DNA from 4 places in the Nonomuraea sp. H19 genome. Region 1 is predicted to be linked to each of the others. Evidence: riboswitches for the same ligand, from Rfam matches in the RefSeq annotation. Region 1 holds a riboswitch; each other region holds the start of a gene.
The links. A riboswitch is a leader RNA that binds a small molecule or an ion and turns the genes downstream of it on or off. The one in region 1 is predicted to bind cyclic di-AMP.

Region 1 (5,011 bases):
GGAGGCATTGGCCAACGTGGCCAAGCACGCGCACGCGACCAGGGTCGGGGTGACCCTGTCCTACCTGGAGCACGAGGTCGCGTTGGACGTACGTGACGACGGCAAGGGCTTTGATCCGGCAGGTCTCGAAGCCGGCACTGCCACAAACGGCGGGTCACGGCCGCCGTCCCGCGGCGGCGGATTCGGCCTGACGATCATGCGTCAGCGCGTCGAAGGACTGTCCGGCACTTTGCAGATCGAGTCCGAGCCCGGCGCCGGCACCGGGATCTCGGCCTGCATTCCCACCCTGCCGGCCGGGAGCCACGCATGACCGATCACGCGGCCGAGCCGGCAGCCGAGACCCCGATCCGGTTGGTGATCGCGGACGACCATCCCGTCGTCAGGGATGGGCTGAGCAGCATGTTCGCCTCCGCGCCCGGATTCGAGGTGCTGGGCGAGGCCGCGGACGGCGCCGCAGCCGTACGGCTCGCCCAGGAGCTCAGGCCCGACGTGATCCTGATGGACCTGCGTATGCCGGGCATGGACGGGCTGACCGCGATCACCGAGCTGACCAGGCTCGGCGTCACCGCGCGCGTGCTGGTTCTGACGACCTACGACACCGACACCCACGTCCTTCCGGCGATCGAGGCGGGCGCGACCGGCTACCTGCTCAAGGACTCCCCCCGGGAGGACCTGCTGCGAGGCGCGCGGGCCGCCGCCAAGGGCGAGAGCGTGCTGTCGCCTTCGGTGGCGGCACGGCTGATGAACCGGGTCAGGACGCCCGCGCCGCAACTGCTCAGCCAGCGGGAGCTCGAGGTCCTCGAACTCGTGGCGGCCGGGAACACCAACCGTGAAGCGGCCGCCCGGCTGTTCATCACCGAGGCCACGGTCAAGAGCCACCTTCTGAACATCTACGCCAAGCTCGGCGTGGGGGACCGCGCCGCCGCCGTCACCGAGGCGTTCAACCGAGGTCTGCTCGTCCCACGAATGCCTGAACAGTCCTGACCCTTGAGCTTGTCTTCGAGTGCGCACCTTGCCCAGCAGGTCAAGAGCCCGTTGGACGGAGCGCATGCGCTGGAAGGCGTCGCCCGCCGCGCGATCAGCGCGCCTCGTCGACTCTCGTGTCACATCCGGCCGGGTGTGCGGCCGGCCGCGTCGCCGTAGCGGACCCATCGACCGCCGGAGATCGTCGCCCACCGCTCGACGGTTCCTGGCGCAAGACCGAGGAGTTTGCCGATGACGGGCGGCGGAAGCTGGCGAGCGTGGTCGAGCAGGGCGCTGCTGCGGTCGGGACGGGCGTCGATGCCGAGCTGGGTCGTCTTCTTCAAGTGTGCGAATAGCTCACCAGATGCTATTCGTCCCATTCTCAGTACATCGAGATGTGCACGTGGTCGAAGTGGTTCTCGGTGACGCTGCCGCGGTTCGACATCGCCCGCCAGCCCGAGCCCATGTTGATGCGCTGCTTCCAGATCACGTACTTGACGCCGATCTTGTCCTTGTTCTTGATGGCCCAATCCGCGATCCGGTCGCCCAGGGCGTTGTTGGCGGCCGTGGGCATCGAGCCGCCGGTGCTCATCATGAAGTCGCAGGCCCGGCCCAGCGGATGCTCGCCGTCGGAGCCCGCGCGGAAGCAGCCCACCGCGTACGGCAGCGCGAAGTTCTTCTGGACCTGCGCGCGCATGAGACGCGTACGGGAGGTGATGTTGTCCGCGCCCGAGGGCAGTTCGGGGGCCCAGCTGCCGTTGCTCTTGCGGCCCGTGCCGAACGGCACGAGGTCCTCGAGCTTCTTCTTGATGTCGTCGATGACGTCCTCGGCCTCGTCGCGCTGCTTGTCCACCTCGGCCGCGTCCCCGCGGATCTCGTTGGCGAGCGCGACGGCCTCGTCGGCGGCCTTCTTCTTGTCGTCGCGCGCCTTGGCCACGCCGTTCACGAGCGCCTGCTGCTCGGCCGTCACCTGGTTGAGTACGGCCGCGCTGCCGCCGTTCTCCGGGAGCATGAAGCTCGGCACGGAGGGGTCGCCGTTCTGGTAGCGCAGCCGGGCGATCTCGCCGACGCGCTGCTCGGTCGCCGCCAGCGTCTGCTCCGCCGTGGCCAGGCGCTCCTTCGCCGCCTTCGCGGCCTCCTGCGCCTTGGCCAGTTCGACCCGCTTGAGGTTGTACTTCTCGATGAGCTTGTCGACCTTGCTGTTGAGCTGCTTCAGCTGGGTGCGGAGCTCGGATTCAGTGGGTTTGGGGGCCGCCGACGCCGTGGTCGCCGGAAGGAAGGCGACGGCGGCGGCGGCGATCAGACCGATGGCAAGACTCACGGGGGACGAAGCCGCCACGTGGTGTTTCCTCTCCCTCTGCCGACCGGGTTAGCTGACGGGTTCGGGATGGGAGTTGCTTCCCTACCACCGAAGTGGATTCACCCCAAGTGCATGGGTCCCCGGCTCCCGGGCACCGCGCCCGGGATTAGGCGTGCGCCAGCCGTTACGGATGGTGCATAAGGGGATATTAATGGTAGATCACGAGTAATGCGACCTTAACTAGAAATCCATTAGTGATCTACTTGTGATCGAAGCATGCGTGCGGCCTCCTCCGGCAGCACGTCGTTGACGAAGGCGCCCATCGCCGACTCGGACCCGGCCAGATACTTCAGCTTCCCGGGCGCGCGCCTGATGCTGAACAGCTCCAGGTGCAGGTACGCCAGCTCGCGGTCCTGCCGCACGGGCGCCTGGTGCCAGGCCGAGATGTACGGCATCACGACCCCGAACAGCCCGTCGAACGCCCGCAGCACCGAGGTGTAGAGCGGCGCGAACGCGGCCCGCTCCGCCTCCGTCAGCGCCGCCAGGTCGGCCACCTGCCGATGCGGGTAGATGTGCACCTCGAACGGCCAGCGTGCGGCGGCCGGCACGAACGCCGTCCACAGCTCGTTGGCGGCCACCACCCGCGTCCCGGCGGCGCGTTCGGCCGCCAGCACGTCGGCGAACAGGTTGCCCGGACCCTTGTAGCGGGCCGCGGCGCCGAGCTGGAGCCGGGTCCGGGGCGTGATGTACGGGTAGGCGTAGATCTGGCCGTGCGGGTGAGCGAGCGTGATGCCGATCTCCGAGCCCCGGTTCTCGAAGCAGAACACCTGCTCCACGCCCTCGATCCCGGACAGCTCGGCCGTACGGTCCGCCCACGCCTCCATGACCAGTTCCACCTGGGCGTCGGAGAGCCGGGAGAAGGAGGAGGAGTGTTCGGAGGTGAAGCAGACCACCTCGCACCTCCCCACCCCCGGACGGACCTCACTCAGCCCGCCCACATCCTGATAAGTCCCAAAATTTCCAGAAAAAGAGGGGAAGCGGTTCTCGAACACCACCACGTCGTAGTCGTACGCCGGGATCTCCGACGACCGCGTGTCCGACGACGGGCACAGCGGGCACTCGGCCGCCGTCCCGGTCGGCTGGAACGTCCGCGTCTGCCGGTGACCCGCGATCGCGATCCACTCCTCCGTCAGCGGGTCGTAACGCATCTCGGAGGCCACGGGCCGAGAGTCCAGCTCCCGCCGGTCGATCGCGCTCCGGTCGGCGTCGTCCCGCAGGTCGAAGTAGATCAGCTCTCGGCCGTCGGCCAGATGGGTGATGGTGCGTTTCAAGGGGTGCCCTCCGCGATGATCAATTCTCCGGCGCGTTCGGCCAGTTCGGTGCGTGCGTCCTCGGGCAACCCCGGGTCGCTGATGACCACGTCGGCCTCACTCAGCTCGGCGATGGTGCTGATGCCGACGGTGTTCCACTTGGTGTGGTCTGCGGGGACGACCAGCCGGTGCGCGGCCGCCACCAATTCCCTGTCGGTCTCGGACTCGAGCAGGTTGGGCGTGGTGAACCCGGCGCGCACGCTCATCCCGTGCACGCCGAGGAAGAGCGTGTCGACGTGGAGACGGCGGATCGCGGCCACGGCCACCGGGCCGACCAGTGCGTCCGAGGGCGTGCGTACGCCACCGGTCAGCACGACCGTGCGGTCGGCGCGCGGGTTGCGGTGGAACACGTCGGCGACGGGGATCGAGTTGGTGATCACCGTGAGCTCCGGCACGCCGATCAGGTGATGGGCCAGCGCCCAGGTCGTGGTCCCCGCGGACAGCGCCACGGCGGTGCCGGGCCGCACGAGCTGGGCCGCGCGCCGCGCGATGGCCTCTTTCTCCTGCTGCTGGCGGGCGGATTTGGCGGTGAAGCCGGGCTCCTCGGTCGAGCCGGGGCCGACGGCGGTCGCACCGCCGTGCACCTTCTCCACCAGCCCGCGCTCGGCCAGCACCTCCAGGTCGCGGCGGATGGTCATGTCGGAAACGCCGAGCTCGCGTACGAGGTCGGCCACCCGCACGCCGCCGTTGCTTCGCACGCGCTCGAGAATCGCCTGTTGACGCTGCTGTGCGAGCACGCCCGCTCCTTCCAACAGATTCCACCAAATTATGACACGAATATGTTGGGGAATGTTAGTTCGCGCGTGTCGCTTGCCCGATCGCCGTAAGAGAGAGACCTTGAAGGCACGCCTACCGATCATCGGGAGGGAACTCATGGCCAAGCGCGCACGCAAGGGCAGGGCACGCAAGAAGAAGAAGGCTAACCACGGCAAGCGCCCCACGGCGAAGTGACGGGGTGGCCGCCTCCATCCGGCGGCCATCCCGTTTTCACCCGGGGAGCTCGGCCAGGGCCTGGTCGATGCGGTCCTGCGGAAGCGTGTAGTCCTCCAACTGCCCGGCCAGGTAGCGGTCGTAGGCGCCGAGGTCGAAGTGCCCGTGGCCGCAGAGCGCGGTCAAGATGACCTTTTCACGGCCGCTCTCCTTGCAGCGCAGCGCCTCGGCGATGGTCTCGGCCAGCGCGTGCGTGGGCTCGGGAGCGGGCACGATGCCCTCGGTTCTGGCGAAACGGACGCCGGCCGCGAAGCATTCGTTCTGCGAGCGGGTGACCGCTTCGAACAGGCCCAGTTCGTACATGTGCGACAGCAGCGGCGACATCCCGTGATAGCGCAGCCCGCCGGCGTGAATCGGGTCCGGCACGAACGCGTGCCCGAGCGTGTGC
Region 2 (5,011 bases), on a different contig from region 1:
ACTTCTGCGAAATCTACCGAAAACTGCTGGATGTGCGACTGCGCGGCAGCCGCTCGGGGGCAGCTCGTACTTCCTATTGTCTCGCTATATGGGATGGCAAGCGGCCTATGGGGTAATTCAGCCGTTCAGACGCGAAAAAGCGCCTGGCAGTCCTCTTCGGACCACCAGGCGCGTTTCGGGGCTAGGCGGTCCTAGCCGGATACTCGCGCGGTGATGTCGTCGCCGATCTCGTGGGTGGTGCGGCCGGCCCAGCCGGCCAGGCGCTCCACGATGTCGTCGGCGACGGCCTGCTCGACCTTGGCCGCCTCGGTGTGCAGGCCCAGGTGGTCGAGGAGCATGGCCACCGACAGGATGGTCGCGGTGGGGTCTGCCTTGCCCTGTCCGGCGATGTCGGGCGCGCTGCCGTGCACCGGCTCGAACATGCTGGGCGCGGTCCGCTCAGGGTTGATGTTGCCACTGGCGGCCAGGCCGATGCCACCGGCGATGGCCGCGCCGAGGTCGGTGATGATGTCGCCGAACAGGTTGTCGGTGACGACCACGTCGAACCGCTCCGGCTGCGTCACGAAGAACATCGAGGCCGCGTCGATGTGGGAGTAGTCGGTCGTGACCTCGGGGTATTCCTCCGCCAGGCGGTTGACCGTGCGCTGCCACAGGTCGCCGGCGTAGGTCAGGACGTTGGTCTTGTGGACGAGCGTGAGCTTCTTGCGCGGCCGGGTCATGGCCTTCTCGAACGCGTAACGCACCACGCGCTCGACGCCGTAGGCGGTGTTGAGCGACTCCTGGGTGGCGATCTCGTGGGGCGTGCCGCGCCGCATGGCGCCGCCGGTGCCCGCGTAGAGGCCCTCGGTGCCCTCGCGGACGACGATCATGTCGATGTCCTCGGCGGGCGTGTCGGCCAGCGGGGTCTCCACGCCGGGGAACAGCTTGACCGGGCGCAGGTTGACGTAGTGGTCGAACTCGAACCGGAGGCGGAGCAGCAGGTCGCGCTCGAGGATGCCCGGCGGCACACTGGGGTCGCCCACGGCGCCGAGCAGGATCGCGTCATAGCCGCGCAGCTCTTCGAGCACCGAGTCCGGCAGCGTCTCGCCGGTGCGGTGGTAGCGGGCTGCTCCCAGGTCGTAGTGGGTTGGCTCGATCTTCGTGCCGACGGCTTCCAGGATCTTCAGTCCTTCGGCCACGACTTCGGTGCCGATGCCATCTCCGGGGATGACGGCCAAGCGGATGTTACGCGACTCCATGGGCGGTACCTTACCGGCTCGTCTCGACTGACGAACACATCATCTCACTTTTCGGACGTCGGCTTTTTGTCTGTATTGCACCTCTTTGACCGTTTCGTTAGAGTCCGTCGAGCCTAATCCACGCAGCCGTTGTGTGGAGCCGGGGACCCACTTTTCCCTGGGGCGAATCGGCACCCGTGCCGTAGGGCTGCTTCCAAGCCCGAGCCCGTCAGCTAACCCGGTCGGCCGCATGGAAGGACACCCCCCTGTCTCGCATCGCCATAGCCCTGGCGGCGGGCGCCGCCGGGCTCATCCTGGCCACCCCAGCCCAGGCCGCGACCACCGACGACCCCATCACTCCGACCGGCTCTCACGCCAAGCCCATCCAGGAACAACCCGCGCCCAAGCCCGCTTGGAAGATCGCCCTCAAGTACGCCATGCACAAGCGCGGCACCCCGTACGTGTGGGGCGGCACCGGCAATCGCGGGTATGACTGCTCCGGGCTCATGCTCAGGGCGTACGAGCGGGCAGGGATCCAACTGCCACGCACCGCGCGCCAGCAGTACGGAGCGTTCGACAAGAAAATCGGCTGGGCTGACCTCAAGCCCGGCGATCTGGTCTTCTTCCACAACCTCGGGCACGTGGGCATGATCTCCCGGCCCGGCCACATGGTCCACGCGCCACGCACAGGTGACGTGGTCAAGGAGGAGCGCCTGACCAGCTGGCGCAGGAACTCTTTCGTGGGCGCCGTCCGTCCCGACCCCAAGGGCGTACGGCTCTGGTCCGAACTCAAGGAGCAGCGCCGCACCCCGGCGCCCGCCATGCTCAAGTCGGCGACCCTGTAGGAGGCGCGACGCGAGCGGCTCCGCGTCGCGGGGCCGCTCGCGGACGTAGCGTGGTGGTATGCCACCCGAGAAGGTGCATCTCACCGAGGAGAAGGCCACGCTCCTCGCCACTCTGCACGGGCGGGCGCTGGACGCGAGGTCCGGGCATCCGATCCTCGGCGACGACATGGCCGCCGAGGTGATCGACCGCATCGATCACGACTTCTCCAAGACCGGCATGAACGCCGCCCTCGCCGTCTCGGTCGCGCTGAGGGCTCGCTTCATCGACCGGTGGGCGGCCGAGTTCCTGGCCGCGCACACCGAGGCCACCGTGCTCCACCTGGGCTGCGGCCTCGACACCCGCTTCCACCGGCTGGCCCCGCCACCCACCGTCCGCTGGTACGACGTGGACTACCCCGAGATCATCGAGCTGCGGGAGCGGCTGTTCCCCGAGGCGCCCGGCTACCACACGATCGGCTCATCGGTCACCGACCTGACCTGGCTGGAGCAGGTCCCGGCCGACCATCCGGTGCTGGTCGTCGCCGAGGGCCTGCTCTACTATCTCGATCCTGACGGGGGCCGGGCCCTCCTCCGGGCGATCGTGGGCCGCTTCCCCGGCGGCCGGCTCGTCTTCGACGCGGTGAGCAGGCTCGGGCTTCGGATGCAGAAGCTCAACAGGCCGGTGCGCAAGGCCGGCGCCACGCTGGTGTGGGGTGTCGACGGCCCGGACGAGCTGGTGGCGATCCATCCGAGGCTGCGCTGCCTGAACGCGGTGAGCGCGTTCGACATCGACGGGTTCGACCGCCTGCCGCCATCGCACCGGATCGCCGCCCGGATCGCCAAGGCGCTGCCAGGGATGAAGCGGGCGGCGGTGTTCTACCGGCTCGAATTCTGAGGGGCGCCGCCGTTGTCCCTGCGGTCCAGCGCGGTCTGGACGGCCTCGGCGGCCTCGTCCTCGTGCTCTTCGGCGCGGTTCCAGGCATACATCTCGTACATGGTTCTCATCTCGTTTCGCGGGCGCGTTCCAAGGGGATATCGGACCCCGGTCGCGAATCCGACCAAAAGGCCTGATCTCACGGTCCGGATCGGATGGGACTTACCGGCCGACACACGCCACCACCCCGCGGCGAGTCGTCGACCTGCCCTAACAGGCCCCGCCGCGGCAGGTAATGAGTACGAACACCTGGCGCATTTGTAGTTACAGTACCCGAGGCATCTCGTTGGATGTCCTAGCATCTCGCATGGTGAGACAAGAAAAGCCGCCACCCGGAATGCTCCGGATGACGGCTCTACGCCCAGAGAGGTCAGTCCTCCAGGTCCACCGAGCGGCCGCTCTCCGCGCCGATCTCGGCCATGATCTGCTCGATGACGTCGGCCGGGATCGCCGAGTCTACGGTCAGCGCGATCAGCGCCTTGCCGCCCTTGACGTCGCGGGCCACCTGCATCGAGGCGATGTTGACGCTGTGCTCGCCGAGAAGGCGGCCGACCACGCCGACGATGCCGGGCCGGTCGGCGTAGGTGAAGAACGCCAGGTGGGCCGTCGGCTCGATCTCCATCTCGTAGCCGTTGACCTCGACGATCTTGGTGATCTGGCGAGGACCGGAGAGCGTACCGGAGACCGAGACGTGGCGGCCGTCGGCGAGCACGCCGCGCACGGTGATCACGTTGCGCCAGTCGGGGCTCTCGGAGCTGGTCACCAGCTCGACGGTGACGCCGCGGTCCTTGGCCAGCAGCGGCGCGTTGACGTACGTGACCTGCTCCTCGATCACGCCGGCGAACACGCCCTTGAGCGCGGCCAGCTCGATCACCCGCACATCGTGGGAGGCGATCTCGCCGCGCACCTCGACGTCGAGCTTGGTGGCGACCTCGCCGGCCAGCGCGGTGAACACCCGGCCCAGCTTCTCCGCCAGCGGCAGGCCCGGCTTGACGTCCTCTGCGACGGCGCCGCCCTGGACATTGACGGCGTCCGGCACGAACTCGCCGGCCAGCGCCAGCTTCACGCTCCGCGCGACCTGGGTGCCGGCCTTCTCCTGGGCCTCGTGGGTGGAGGCGCCCAGGTGCGGGGTGGCCACGACCTGGTCCAGCTCGAACAGAGGGCTGTCGGTGCACGGCTCCTTGGAGAACACGTCCAGGCCCGCTCCCGCGACGCGCCCCTCCTTGATCGCCGAGTAGAGCGCGGCCTCGTCCACGATGCCGCCGCGCGCGACGTTGATGATGCGGACGTTCGGCTTGACCTCGTGCAGCTCCTTGTCACCGATCAGCCCGATGGTCTCCTTGGACTTGGGCAGGTGCACGGTGATGAAGTCGGCCTGCTTGAGCACCTCTTCGAGGCTGAGCAGCTTGACGCCCATCTGCGCGGCGCGAGCCGGCGGCAGGTAGGGGTCGTAGGCGATCAGCTCGACGCCGAACGGCTGCAGCCGCTGCGCCACGAGCTGGCCGATCTTGCCCAGGCCGAGGATGCCGACGACCTTCTCGTCGAGCTCGACACCGGTGTATTTCGACCGCTTCCACTCCCCGTTCTTCAGCGCGGCGTGCGCCTGGGCCGTGTTGCGCGCGCTGGCCAGGATGAGGGCGAGGGTCTGCTCGGCGGCGCTGGTGATGTTGGAGGTGGGCGCGTTGACGACCATGACGCCGGCCTTGGTGGCCGCTTCGACGTCGACGTTGTCGAGTCCGACACCGGCGCGGGCGACGACGCGCAGCTTGGGCGCCGCGGCGATGGCCTCGGCGTCGACCTGCGTGGCGGAGCGGACGATCAGCGCGTCTACATCGGCGAGTGCGGGCAGCAACTGGGAACGGTCGGCGCCGTCGGTGTGGCGGACCTCGAAATCGGCGCCGAGCACGGCGAGGCCGGCCTCGGACAGCTCCTCTGCGACCAGAACGACGGGCTTGTTCACGGGCGTGAATCCTTAGCGTGCGGGCGGGTCTTCGGGGGACACGTGCACGGATCCCCCGGCGGTCCCACAGAGTCTA
Region 3 (5,011 bases), on a different contig from region 1:
ACGTCGGTGGGGATGCCGCCCGGTGTCACCGAGCCGCCGACCTGGACGACCTTGATCCCCATGATCATCTTGCCGACGGTCTGACCCTTCGCCTTGTGCAGGAAGAAGTCATAGCCGACGTAGGCAAGGGTCAGGATGACCGCTACCACGATGCCGAGGAGGAACGAACCGAACAGGCCCGTGGTCACCCCGGTGGTCGAGTCGTAGCTCGATGCCAGGAGAAGCGTGAAAACGATGGTCACCACGGTCATCACGATGCCGAAGATCACACCGTCGACGATCCTCGCCACCAGCCGCTGCCACCACTCCGCGAGCGGGGCCGGCGCGCCCGGGGGCTGGACGCCGACCGGCTGTCCGTACTGCTGCCCGTAGCCGGGCTGGCCGTAGGCGGCCTGCTGCGGCTGCCCGTAGGCCTGGCCGTACTGCTGGTCGCCGTACTGCTGCTGGCCATATTGCGGCTGGGCGTAACCGGGCTGCGACTGGGGCTGCTGGCCATACTGCTGCTGGCCGTAGCCCGGCTGGGACTGGGGCTGCTGCCCGTAGCCCGGCTGGGACTGCGGCTGCTGGCCGTACTGCTGGCCGTAGTCAGGCTGGGACTGCGCTTGCTGTCCGTAGCCCTGCTGCCCGTAATCCGGCTGGGACTGCTGTCCGTAGCCCTGCTGCTGCCCATAGTCGGGCTGGGACTGCTGCTGCTGTCCGTAGCCCTGCTGGCCATAGTCCGGCTGGGACTGCTGCTGCTGTCCGTACTGCTGACCGGACGGCTGCTGCTGCCCGTAGCCCTGCTGCTGGCCGTACTGGCCGGAGGAAGGCTGCTGGCCGTAGCCGGGCTGCGACTGCTGGCCGTAACCCGGCTGGGACTGGGGCTGCTGCCCGTAGCCCTGCTGCTGGCCCTGACCATATTGCTGGCCGTAGCCCTGCTGACCATAGTCGGGCTGCGACTGGGGTTGCTGTCCTTGCTGGGGGTAGCCCTGCTGGCCGTACTGCTGTTGCTGACCATATTGGGGCTGCTGTCCGTACTGCGGCTGCTGGGCATAGCCCTGCTGGCCGTATTGGGGCTGCTGCCCGTAGGCATCGTCCGCCCGGTAGCCGACCACAGTTGCGTCCGGGTCGGGCTCGCCGTGGCGGCGGCCCGTGTTCTGCTGCCCGTAGTCCGGGGTGCCAGGCGCAGAAGTCTCGCCGGATTCGTCCTGTGGATACGGCGGCTGTCCGGTGCTCACCGTGTCACCTCGCTTCGCGTGCGCATGTGGCACGTGTCAGGACACATGCCTGTACCGCCCAACGTATCGACATAGGTATCAACAATCACCTTTCCATCTAGTCAAGGTCCGCGTCACCCGATGTCAGATGGAGCAGCATGCGGGTGTTGCCCAGGGTGTTCGGCTTCACGTGTTCCAGGTCGAGGAACTCCGCCACACCCTCGTCGTACGAGGCCAGCAGCTCGGCGTAGACCTCTGGCGAGACCGGCGTGCCCTGGATCGGGCGGAAGCCGTGCCGCGCGAAGAAGTCGACCTCAAAAGTCAGACAGAATACACGCCGCAGCCCCAGATCCGTCGCCTGCCGTATGAGCGCGGAGACGATCCGATGGCCGATGCCCATGCCCCGGCACTGCGGATCGACGGCGACCGTGCGGACCTCGGCGAGATCCTCCCACAGCACGTGCAGCGCGCCGCAGCCGACGACCTGCCCGTCCAGCTCGGCCACCCAGAACTCCTGTACGTCCTCGTACAGCGTCACCGTGGTCTTCTCCAGGAGCCGCGGTCCCGCGCCCGCGTAGGTGTCGACCAGGCGCCTGATCGTCCGCACGTCGGGCGTGCGGGCACGGCGGACCACCGCCGCGGTCTCGGGCGTCGTCGGTTGTTCGGCCACCTGCTCCATGGCTCTCCAGAGTACAGATGTCATTACGGCTCAGCCCTAAATCCCACGTCTGGCCCAAGACTGTGACATGTCGCGGCCAGACGACTACAGGCGCGACCTCCCACAAAACCAGGGATGAAGAGGACATAAGGTCTGTTCTGCACGAGCGTCCACGAGATCACCTTGTGACCCTTCGGTTGTGAAACCTCTACAGATCCAGCAGTTCTGGTTGAGCACGAACCCGGAGTGCATTAGTGTCCAGCGACGACGTTTCCCCGCGTGTCGCGGGGTGACACGCCCAATTCCCGCGAGGGAAGCCGGGGACCCGCCGGTGGCGACCTCCGCACGCCACCACTGGGGTGAATCCGAGTCTCTCGGTAGGGCTGCTCCGGCCCGAACCCGTCAGCTAACCCGGTCGGCGTCGATGAGAGGAGCTGGTTGGTGAAGCGCACGCTCAGCCGTGAGGGGAAGTCGGCGGGCAAGAACGCCCGCCCTCCGGAACGGGCTCGGCGCCGGCGCCTTCTCGGTGTGGCAGGCGTCATAGTCGCCGCACTCCTATTCGCCGTCCCCACCGGTCCGGCCTCCGCTGATCCGAAGCCCTCGCTCAAGGAGCTCTCCGACCAGGTCGAGAAGCTGCACGTGGAGATCGAGACACTGAGCGAGCAGTACAACGGCCAGCGGGAGAAGTACAAAGTCGCCAAGAAGGCCGCCGACGCCGCGCAGAAGACGCTGACGGGCAGCGAGGCCGACTTCGCAGCCAAGCGCGCCAAGGCCGTCCTGCTCGCCCAGAACGCCTACATAACGGGCGGCCTGAACAGGGCGATGGCGTTCACCTCGTCCCAGGACCCGGAGAAGTTCCTCGACATCGTGGCGACGACCTACGCGATGGAGCAGGAGCAGGGCGAGGAGGTCAACCAACTGGCCAAGGCCATGGACGCCGCCGACCGCGCCCGAGCCGACGCCAAGACGCGCATGGACGAGCTCCAGAAGATCGTCTCAGACCTCGAATCGAAGCGCGACAAGATCACCAAGCTGGTGAAGAACGTGGAGAGCGACCTGTTCAGGCGGGCTCTGGGCGAGGCCGGCCGCCCCGGCACCCGCGCCGTCCGGGTCAACCTGCCGATCCCGGGCAACGGCAAAGCGGCCCAGGCCGCGAGGTGGGCGCTCACGCAGCAGCTCAAGCCGTACGTCTGGGGCGCCGAGGGCCCCAACTCCTACGACTGCTCCGGCCTGGTGATGGCGGCCTTCCAGCGGGTGGGCATCTCGCTGCCGCACTACACCGGGAACCAGTGGACCGCGGGCCGGCACATCTCGAAATCCGAGCTGCGCCCAGGCGACCTGGTGTTCTTCTACAACGACCTGCACCACGTCGGCATCTATCTGGGCGGCGGCATGATGGTGCACGCCCCCCAGACGGGTGATGTCGTACGTGTCGCCTCGATCGAGCGCCGGCCCTTCGCCGGCGCGGTGCGCATCGCGGACTGAACGCCCCTAGATCAACTGTCGGCGGGCTGCCCAGGCCACGGCTTCGATCGCCGTGGCCACGCCGATGCGGTCACATATGCCCCGTAACCGTCGGCGTACGGTGCGTCCACTGATGTCCAAACGTCTGCCCACCCGATCGACCGTGACCCCCTTGGCCAGCTCCGCCAGCAACGCCAAATCCGCATGGCTAAGCTCAACCCCTTCGGTGAGCACACCCATCGGGAGCCCTCCCCCCCAACAGCAACTCGGACGGGCTAAAAGCCGCTCGTCTCGCAGACGGTAAACGCATCCTGGAAAGGTCGTCAAGCACGACAATCGCCACTCTTGACGGGCGCTATTGACATGATCGGATATATGTGACGCACTCGCGTTATGAAGGTCGGGCGATGTGTCGTCTCATTGACCCATCCGGCAGCGCCGGACCCGACGCCGATACGCCTCGCCGGTGTCTTGGATTTCGCTCCGTACGATGCCGATTTTCTCGCTGACCATATGCCTGCTATCGCGAAATGAGCACGTGTCGCGCGATCGTCCGTAACGCGTGGGGCGCTGCTCGCCCCCCACCGCCCATGAGCCCTGCGCGGCGACTCCGCTTCGGCCACGGAGCCCACCCGCCGCCAGGTCAGCGGGTCGATCCGGTCTTGCGGGCGGGGCCCGCCCGGCCACGCAGGGCCGCGGGCTCCGGCCGGCAAGGCGTTCACGCCGTGCATGCTCGAACACCTCCCCCGCGCCTCGATACGCTCACCGGCGCGCTGCCGGAGGAAACGAACCCGATTTCCGGCTTCGCTCATCCGTCAGCGGTCAGGGTCATTACCGAATGCCGAGAGCGTCGCCGGAGAGTCATCAATACTTCCGCGGCCGGAGCGAAATAGTCGACCGCGGCCTTGACCTGATGCTTACAGACGAGCACATATCGGAAACCGGGCAGGCCAGAAGGAGCCTCGCGACTCCGTCCGGTACGGCTCAAACGGTGGCGTCGTAACGCTCCCTGGCCGCCTCGACGTCCTCGATGTGCACCTCGGCCCAACTCTTGATCGCGGCCACCAGCGGCATCAGGCTCTCGCCCAGCGGGGTGAGCTCATAGTCCACCCGCACCGGCACCGCAGGCGTGAGCGTACGCGAGACCAGGCCGTCGCGTTCCAGCCCGCGCAGGGTCTGGGTGAGCATCTTCTGGCTGACGCCCGCGATGCGCCTGGCCAGGTCGCTGTAGCGGCACGGCCCCGCCTCCAGCGCGGTGAGCACCAGCGTGACCCATTTGTCGCTGAGGCGGTCGAGCAGCTTCCGGGAGGGGCACTCGGCGAAGTACGCGTCGAACGCCTCCTTGGCCTGCTCGCGCCGCTCCGCCGCCGTCTTGGTGGCCATGCGTCTCCTCCCGGTTGGTTACGCACTTCTGGGTGCCTACTTACCAGAAGAGAGTAACTCTTCCTAGGGTCGTCGGCATGACGAACATGCGTGCACTCATTGGCGGTTCCGGCGCTCCTCGACTGGTGGAGCTGCCGGTGCCGGAGGCAGGACCACAGCAGGTACGGATCAAGGTCGCGGCGGCTGCGGTGAACCCGTTCGACCTCGCCGTGGCGGCGGGGACGCTCGCCGACTACGGCGTGGCCCGGCCGCTGGACTCCTACGGGATCGGGTTCGACGTCGCGGGAACCGTGGACCAGGTGGGCGACGG
Region 4 (5,011 bases), on a different contig from region 1:
TGGAAAGGCAGCTCGAAGCCTCGCGCCGGGCCGCCCGTGAGGGCCGGAGCATCGAGGACGCCCGCATCAGGGTGCTGCTCGACGCGCTGCAGGACGCCTCCGCGGGACTGCGCAGGGAGCTCGCCCTGCCCACGACGATCAGCCGGCCCGCCGACTCGGTCGCGGCGATCACCGGGGAGCGTCCCGGCGTGCGCGGAGTGCCCGCGCGGGCACTGGCCGACGACGACCCGCAGCTCCTCGACCAGATTCTGGCCGTGCCGCAGGTGCACCTGATCATCGACGGCTACAACGTCACGAAAACCGGTTACGGCACGCTCACGCTCGCCGACCAGCGCAACCGGCTGATGACCGGGCTCGGCGGGCTGGTCGCGCAGACCAGGGTCGAGGTGACCGTGGTGTTCGACGGCGCCGAGCTCAACGCCCCCGTCCAGGTGGTGGCGCCGCGGGGGGTGCGCGTGCTGTTCAGCGCGCCGGGGGAGATCGCCGACGACCTCATCCGCCAGCTCGTACGCGCTGAGCCGCCCGGCCGGGCCATCGCCGTGGTGTCGTCGGACCGCGAGGTGGCCGAGTCCGTCATGCGGATGGGAGCCAGACCCGTTCCGTCCGCTCTGCTGCTGCGCAGGCTGGGCCGGGCCTGAATAACGGAGGGTGCCGGTGGCCGCGCACCTGGCGCAGCCGCCGCTGACGGGCGGCGTCATCAAGGTCGTCAAGCTTTCCGACTACGGCAGCACCATCATCGGCGCCGTCCGCCCGTAGCGTCTCTTGCCATCCTGGCCCGTTTCCGGGTCCAAGGATGGGTGATTTCGGTCTTCAACGGCCACGCATTGCCGACGCCGGCTCATCTTCTCCTCTTTGCACACTCGCGCCAGCCCGGCGGAAGGGGGGAGCCGGGGCTCAGGGTGGCGGCGCGAAAAGTGTGACAAAAGCGACAATCTGGGACCTTACAAACCCCTGCGCCAGGAATTGTGACCAGGGTCACATTTGCATAACGAAACCTGGTGTTCCAGCAGGGATTTCCTTCCTTACTGGCCCCGTTATCTGATCTTTACAACCTGACTGGCGTTTTGCCGAACCTTGACCTCTCGGCGTAGCTTCTGGCCTCGCGGCGACAACCCATGCCGTCGCGAACCGGCATCGGTCACCCGATGTGAATCAGATAGAGATCCGTCGGTCGCCGCCGACATCCCCATATAGACACCTCAATGAGGCGGCGATCTGCCGAGTCCGTGCAGCCAGGAGGCACGGAGCCGGGGAACCATGGATCCCTTCCCCAGGGATCAGGGGTGAATCGGCGCGTAACGCGCCGTAGGGCGACTTCCAGGCCCGAATCCGTCAGCTAACCCGGTAGGCGTTCGTGGAAGACTCAAGGAGAAATCCTGTCTACCTCCCTGCAAAACCCCCGTCTGTCCCGCCTTGCCCTGAGCGGAGTAGCGCTCACGATGACCGTGACGGCCGGAGGTCTGATCCTCCATGCCCCAACGGCGCGGGCGGCGACGAGCGATTCGGCCACCACCGCCACCACGGCCAAGGCGGCGACCACCGCCAAATCGGCCAAGTCCGCGGCGGCGGCCAGGATCGCTCGGCAGAAGGAAAGGGCCAGCAAGGCCATCGCCGTGGCCAAGAAGCAGATCGGTGACCCGTACCGTTACGGCGCCGACGGCCCCGGCTCGTTCGATTGTTCCGGTCTCACCCAGTACGCCTGGAAAAAGGCCGGAGTGAAGCTCCCGCGCGTGGCGGCAAGCCAGTTCGCCCGCATCAAGCGGAAGGTCTCCTGGAAGAACCTCCAGCCAGGCGACCTGCTGTTCTTCAGCGGGCTCGGCCACGTGGGCATGTATGTCGGCAACGGCAAGATGATCCACTCGCCGCGGACAGGCTATCGGGTGCAAATCGTCAAGCTGAGCGGATGGCGCAAGTCGTCGTTCGTCGGCGCGGTTCGCCCCGGTATTTAATTCACAGCCCCGCCCGATCTCGGGCGGGGCTCTGTCTTTCCCCGCACCTCCCTCGCCGTCGTGCGCTGGGGTTCTCCCTTCTCGTACGGCAAGCCAACGGCACGCCACCCGCCGCACGTGGCCGGCGGCCTCCAGGAAGACGCCCGCTGACCCGCACGTGGCGAGCCGCCGCAACGGCGCACAGCGGGCCATCGCCATGGTCCGCCGCCTGGCCTTCGTGCGCGATCCAGGTCGGCGGCCGACTACGATCGGGCAGCGTGTCCGAGCGGGTGAGCCGACGAGCTGCGATGGCCGTTCTCCTGCTCCTCGTCCCCGGCAGCGCCCCCGAACCCCCCGTTCTCCCCCCTGAAGCGCGTGGCCTGTGGCGCGACGGTGTGGTCGTGGCGCATGGGGCGCGTTCCGTCGTCGTCGGTCACCGTGCGCCGCGCGGTGAGCTCGAGGAGCTGGCGCGGCGGGCCGACACCGCCGGGCGGCGGGTCTCGGACGTTCTCCGCCGGAGCGTGCGGCCGCTGGTCGTCGTCCCGGACTCCGCGGCGGAGGCGGCTCGGCTGGCCGGGGCCGGAAGGTTCGACGGGCTGGCGGCGGTGGCCGACGGCGGCAGGGTGATCGTCGTTCCCGAGGTCTTCGCCAGGCTCAATGCCATCGGCAAGGACGTCGTTCTCACGCATGAGCTCACCCACGTCGTGGCGGGCACCGATCGGCTGCCTCCCTGGCTTTATGAGGGGTTCGCCGACTACGTGGGCTATCGGGACGCCGGGCTGCCCGTGCGGATCGCCGCCGCTGAGCTGGCCGCCGAGGTGCGGGCTGGGCGGTTGCCGCCCGGATTGCCGGGACCGGCCGCATTCGCCGCGGACGGCCGCGACCCCATACGGCTCGCACGGGCGTACCAGGAGGCGTGGCTGGCGTGTCGCTTCCTCGCCGACCGGTTCGGTGAGGAGACGCTGGTGAGGCTCTACCGTGATGCCCAGGCGGCCGGCGTCGACCGGGCGCTCGCCTCGCTCGGGCTCTCCACGGCCACGCTGACGGAACGGTGGCGCGACTACGTACGGGATCGGCTCGCGTAAGAGAGGCGGAGGATGTGACACAGGGAGGAGTCTCGACGGGGGATCCGGATCCGGGGGATCCCGTGGACCGGGAGCATAGGGGGAGCATGGCCGGAGAGGACGGCGGCGACGGGCGGCCGCGGAGGCCCGCAGGGGTGGCGCTGGTGCTGCTGGGCGTCGTGATCGTGGCCGTGGCCGCGTTCAGCACGCCGTGGCGGGTGCTGGCCTCGGGGCCGCCCGATCCCGCCCGTGACTTCAGCGCGGCCGAGATCGCCCGCGCGAAGGCGTTCGACGCGGCCACCAGCCTGCCGGGCTACCTGTCGCTCGCGCTCACGATCATCTTCGCGGGATTGCTGGTGGCCACCCCGTTCGGCGCCAAGGTCCTGGGCCGGCTGCGCGGCCCCTGGTGGGTGCGGGTGATCCTGGGCGTCGTGGTCATCACCGCGATCAGTGAGGTGATCAGGTGGCCGCTCGGGATCTGGTTCGAGACGCTGCTGCGCGACTACGGCCTGTCCACCCAGGACTGGGCGGGCTGGGCCGCCGACCGGCTCAAGAACATCGGCGTGGAGACGTTCCTGCTCTGCCTGATGCTGCTGGCGCTCGTGGCGCTGGCCCGCAAGGTCAGGCGCTGGTGGATTCCGGCCGCCGCGGGGGCGTTCGCGCTGACGGTGGTGACGTCGTTCGTGTATCCGGTGGTGTTCGAGCCGCTGTTCAATGACTTCACGTCGATGCCTCAGGGACCGCTGCGCACGAACCTGCTGGCCATGGCCGAGCGCGACGGCGTGCCGGTCGAGGACGTGCTGGTCGCCGACGCCTCGCGCCGGACCACGGCGCTCAACGCGTACGTGTCGGGCTTCGGGGCCACGCGCCGGATCGTCGTCTACGACACGCTGCTCCAGGCCCCGCGGAACGAGGTCGAGCTGGTCGTGGCGCACGAGCTGGGCCACGCCGAGGACGACGACGTGCTCTACGGCACGCTCATCGGCGGCCTCGGGGCCGCGTTCGGCGCCATCCTGCTGTTCCTGATCTTCGGCTCGGTACGCCGCCGCGCCGGCGTCACCTCGATCACCGATCCGCGCGCGGTCGGCGCGCTCCTGGGCCTCATGACCCTGGGCTCGCTGATCATGGGCCCGCTCCAGAACCTGATCAGCCGCCACATCGAGGCCAGGGCCGACGTCCACGCGCTCGACCTCACCAGGGACCCGGTCACGTTCATCGCGATGCAGAAACGCCTGGCAGTGACCAATATTTCGGACTTGTCGCCGGATCCGGTGGAATATGTGCTTTATGTCTCTCATCCCTCCAGCCCCGAGCGCATCGCCATGGCCCGCTCGTGGGCGAAGCTGAACGGCGTTCCCGCGCCGTGACCAACGTGGTCATCGTCACGAACGACTTCCCGCCCCGGCCGGGCGGCATCCAGTCGTTCGTGCACGGACTCGCGCTGCGAACGCCGGGCGTGGCCGTCTACGCCCCCGCCTGGCCGGGCTGCGACGAGTTCGACCGGCGCCAGCCGTATCGGGTCGTGCGGCATCCGACCCGGCTCATGCTGCCGACGCCGGCCGTGGCGCGCCGGGCGGCCCGGCTGGTGGCCGAGCACCGCGCGGACACGGTGGTGTTCGGCGCGGCGGCGCCGCTCGGCCTGCTCGCGCCCCGGCTGCGCGGGGCGGGCGCGCGGCGCGTGGTGATGCTCACCCACGGCCACGAGGCATCGTGGGCGAGCGCCCCGGGCTTCCGCGCCGTGCTCCGCGCCATCGGCGAGCACGCCGACGTGGTGACCTACCTGGGCGCGTACACCCGCCAGCGGCTGGTCGCCGCCATCCCGCCCGGCAAACTCGTACGGCTCGCGCCCGGCGTGGACGTCGGCCAGTTCCACCCCGGCGCGCCCAAGGCCGAGCTGGGCCTGGCCGGGCGGCCGGTCGTCGCCTGCGTGTCCCGGCTGGTGCCGCGCAAGGGGCAGGACCAGCTCATCAGGGCCTGGCCGCAGGTGCTGCGGGCGGTGCCCGAGGCCGTCCTGCTGCT

Region 2: linked by a shared signal. The riboswitch ahead of ACTMTI_RS12980 (C40 family peptidase) and the one ahead of ACTMTI_RS45045 (coiled-coil domain-containing protein) in region 1 are both predicted to bind cyclic di-AMP.
Region 3: linked by a shared signal. The riboswitch ahead of ACTMTI_RS33260 (C40 family peptidase) and the one ahead of ACTMTI_RS45045 (coiled-coil domain-containing protein) in region 1 are both predicted to bind cyclic di-AMP.
Region 4: linked by a shared signal. The riboswitch ahead of ACTMTI_RS15835 (C40 family peptidase) and the one ahead of ACTMTI_RS45045 (coiled-coil domain-containing protein) in region 1 are both predicted to bind cyclic di-AMP.

What each region holds. Positions count from the first base shown of each region.
Region 1 covers NZ_JBQHCV010000029.1:15,063-20,073, forward strand. Annotated here, with positions in the region: gene ACTMTI_RS45030 (sensor histidine kinase) at 1-310, shown strand, start outside; gene ACTMTI_RS45035 (response regulator) at 307-984, shown strand; gene ACTMTI_RS45040 (hypothetical protein) at 1,104-1,307, opposite strand; gene ACTMTI_RS45045 (coiled-coil domain-containing protein) at 1,346-2,302, opposite strand; cyclic di-AMP (ydaO/yuaA leader) riboswitch at 2,308-2,446, opposite strand; gene galT (galactose-1-phosphate uridylyltransferase) at 2,515-3,594, opposite strand; gene ACTMTI_RS45055 (DeoR/GlpR family DNA-binding transcription regulator) at 3,591-4,370, opposite strand; gene ACTMTI_RS45060 (50S ribosomal protein bL37) at 4,507-4,584, shown strand; gene ACTMTI_RS45065 (TrpB-like pyridoxal phosphate-dependent enzyme) at 4,621-5,011, opposite strand, start outside.
Region 2 covers NZ_JBQHCV010000005.1:255,897-260,907, forward strand. Annotated here, with positions in the region: gene ACTMTI_RS12975 (3-isopropylmalate dehydrogenase) at 192-1,238, opposite strand; cyclic di-AMP (ydaO/yuaA leader) riboswitch at 1,339-1,479, shown strand; gene ACTMTI_RS12980 (C40 family peptidase) at 1,655-2,062, shown strand; gene ACTMTI_RS12985 (class I SAM-dependent methyltransferase) at 2,121-2,936, shown strand; gene serA (phosphoglycerate dehydrogenase) at 3,346-4,935, opposite strand.
Region 3 covers NZ_JBQHCV010000017.1:90,869-95,879, reverse strand. Annotated here, with positions in the region: partial or broken gene ACTMTI_RS33275 (RDD family protein) at 1-299, opposite strand, end outside; gene ACTMTI_RS33270 (hypothetical protein) at 453-1,292, shown strand; gene ACTMTI_RS33265 (amino-acid N-acetyltransferase) at 1,315-1,875, opposite strand; cyclic di-AMP (ydaO/yuaA leader) riboswitch at 2,140-2,290, shown strand; gene ACTMTI_RS33260 (C40 family peptidase) at 2,296-3,339, shown strand; gene ACTMTI_RS33255 (LuxR C-terminal-related transcriptional regulator) at 3,346-3,558, opposite strand; gene ACTMTI_RS33250 (winged helix-turn-helix transcriptional regulator) at 4,303-4,701, opposite strand; gene ACTMTI_RS33245 (NADP-dependent oxidoreductase) at 4,779-5,011, shown strand, end outside.
Region 4 covers NZ_JBQHCV010000006.1:367,090-372,100, reverse strand. Annotated here, with positions in the region: gene ACTMTI_RS15840 (NYN domain-containing protein) at 1-638, shown strand, start outside; cyclic di-AMP (ydaO/yuaA leader) riboswitch at 1,207-1,366, shown strand; gene ACTMTI_RS15835 (C40 family peptidase) at 1,440-1,949, shown strand; gene ACTMTI_RS15830 (hypothetical protein) at 2,237-3,013, shown strand; gene ACTMTI_RS15825 (M48 family metallopeptidase) at 3,100-4,359, shown strand; gene ACTMTI_RS15820 (glycosyltransferase family 4 protein) at 4,356-5,011, shown strand, end outside.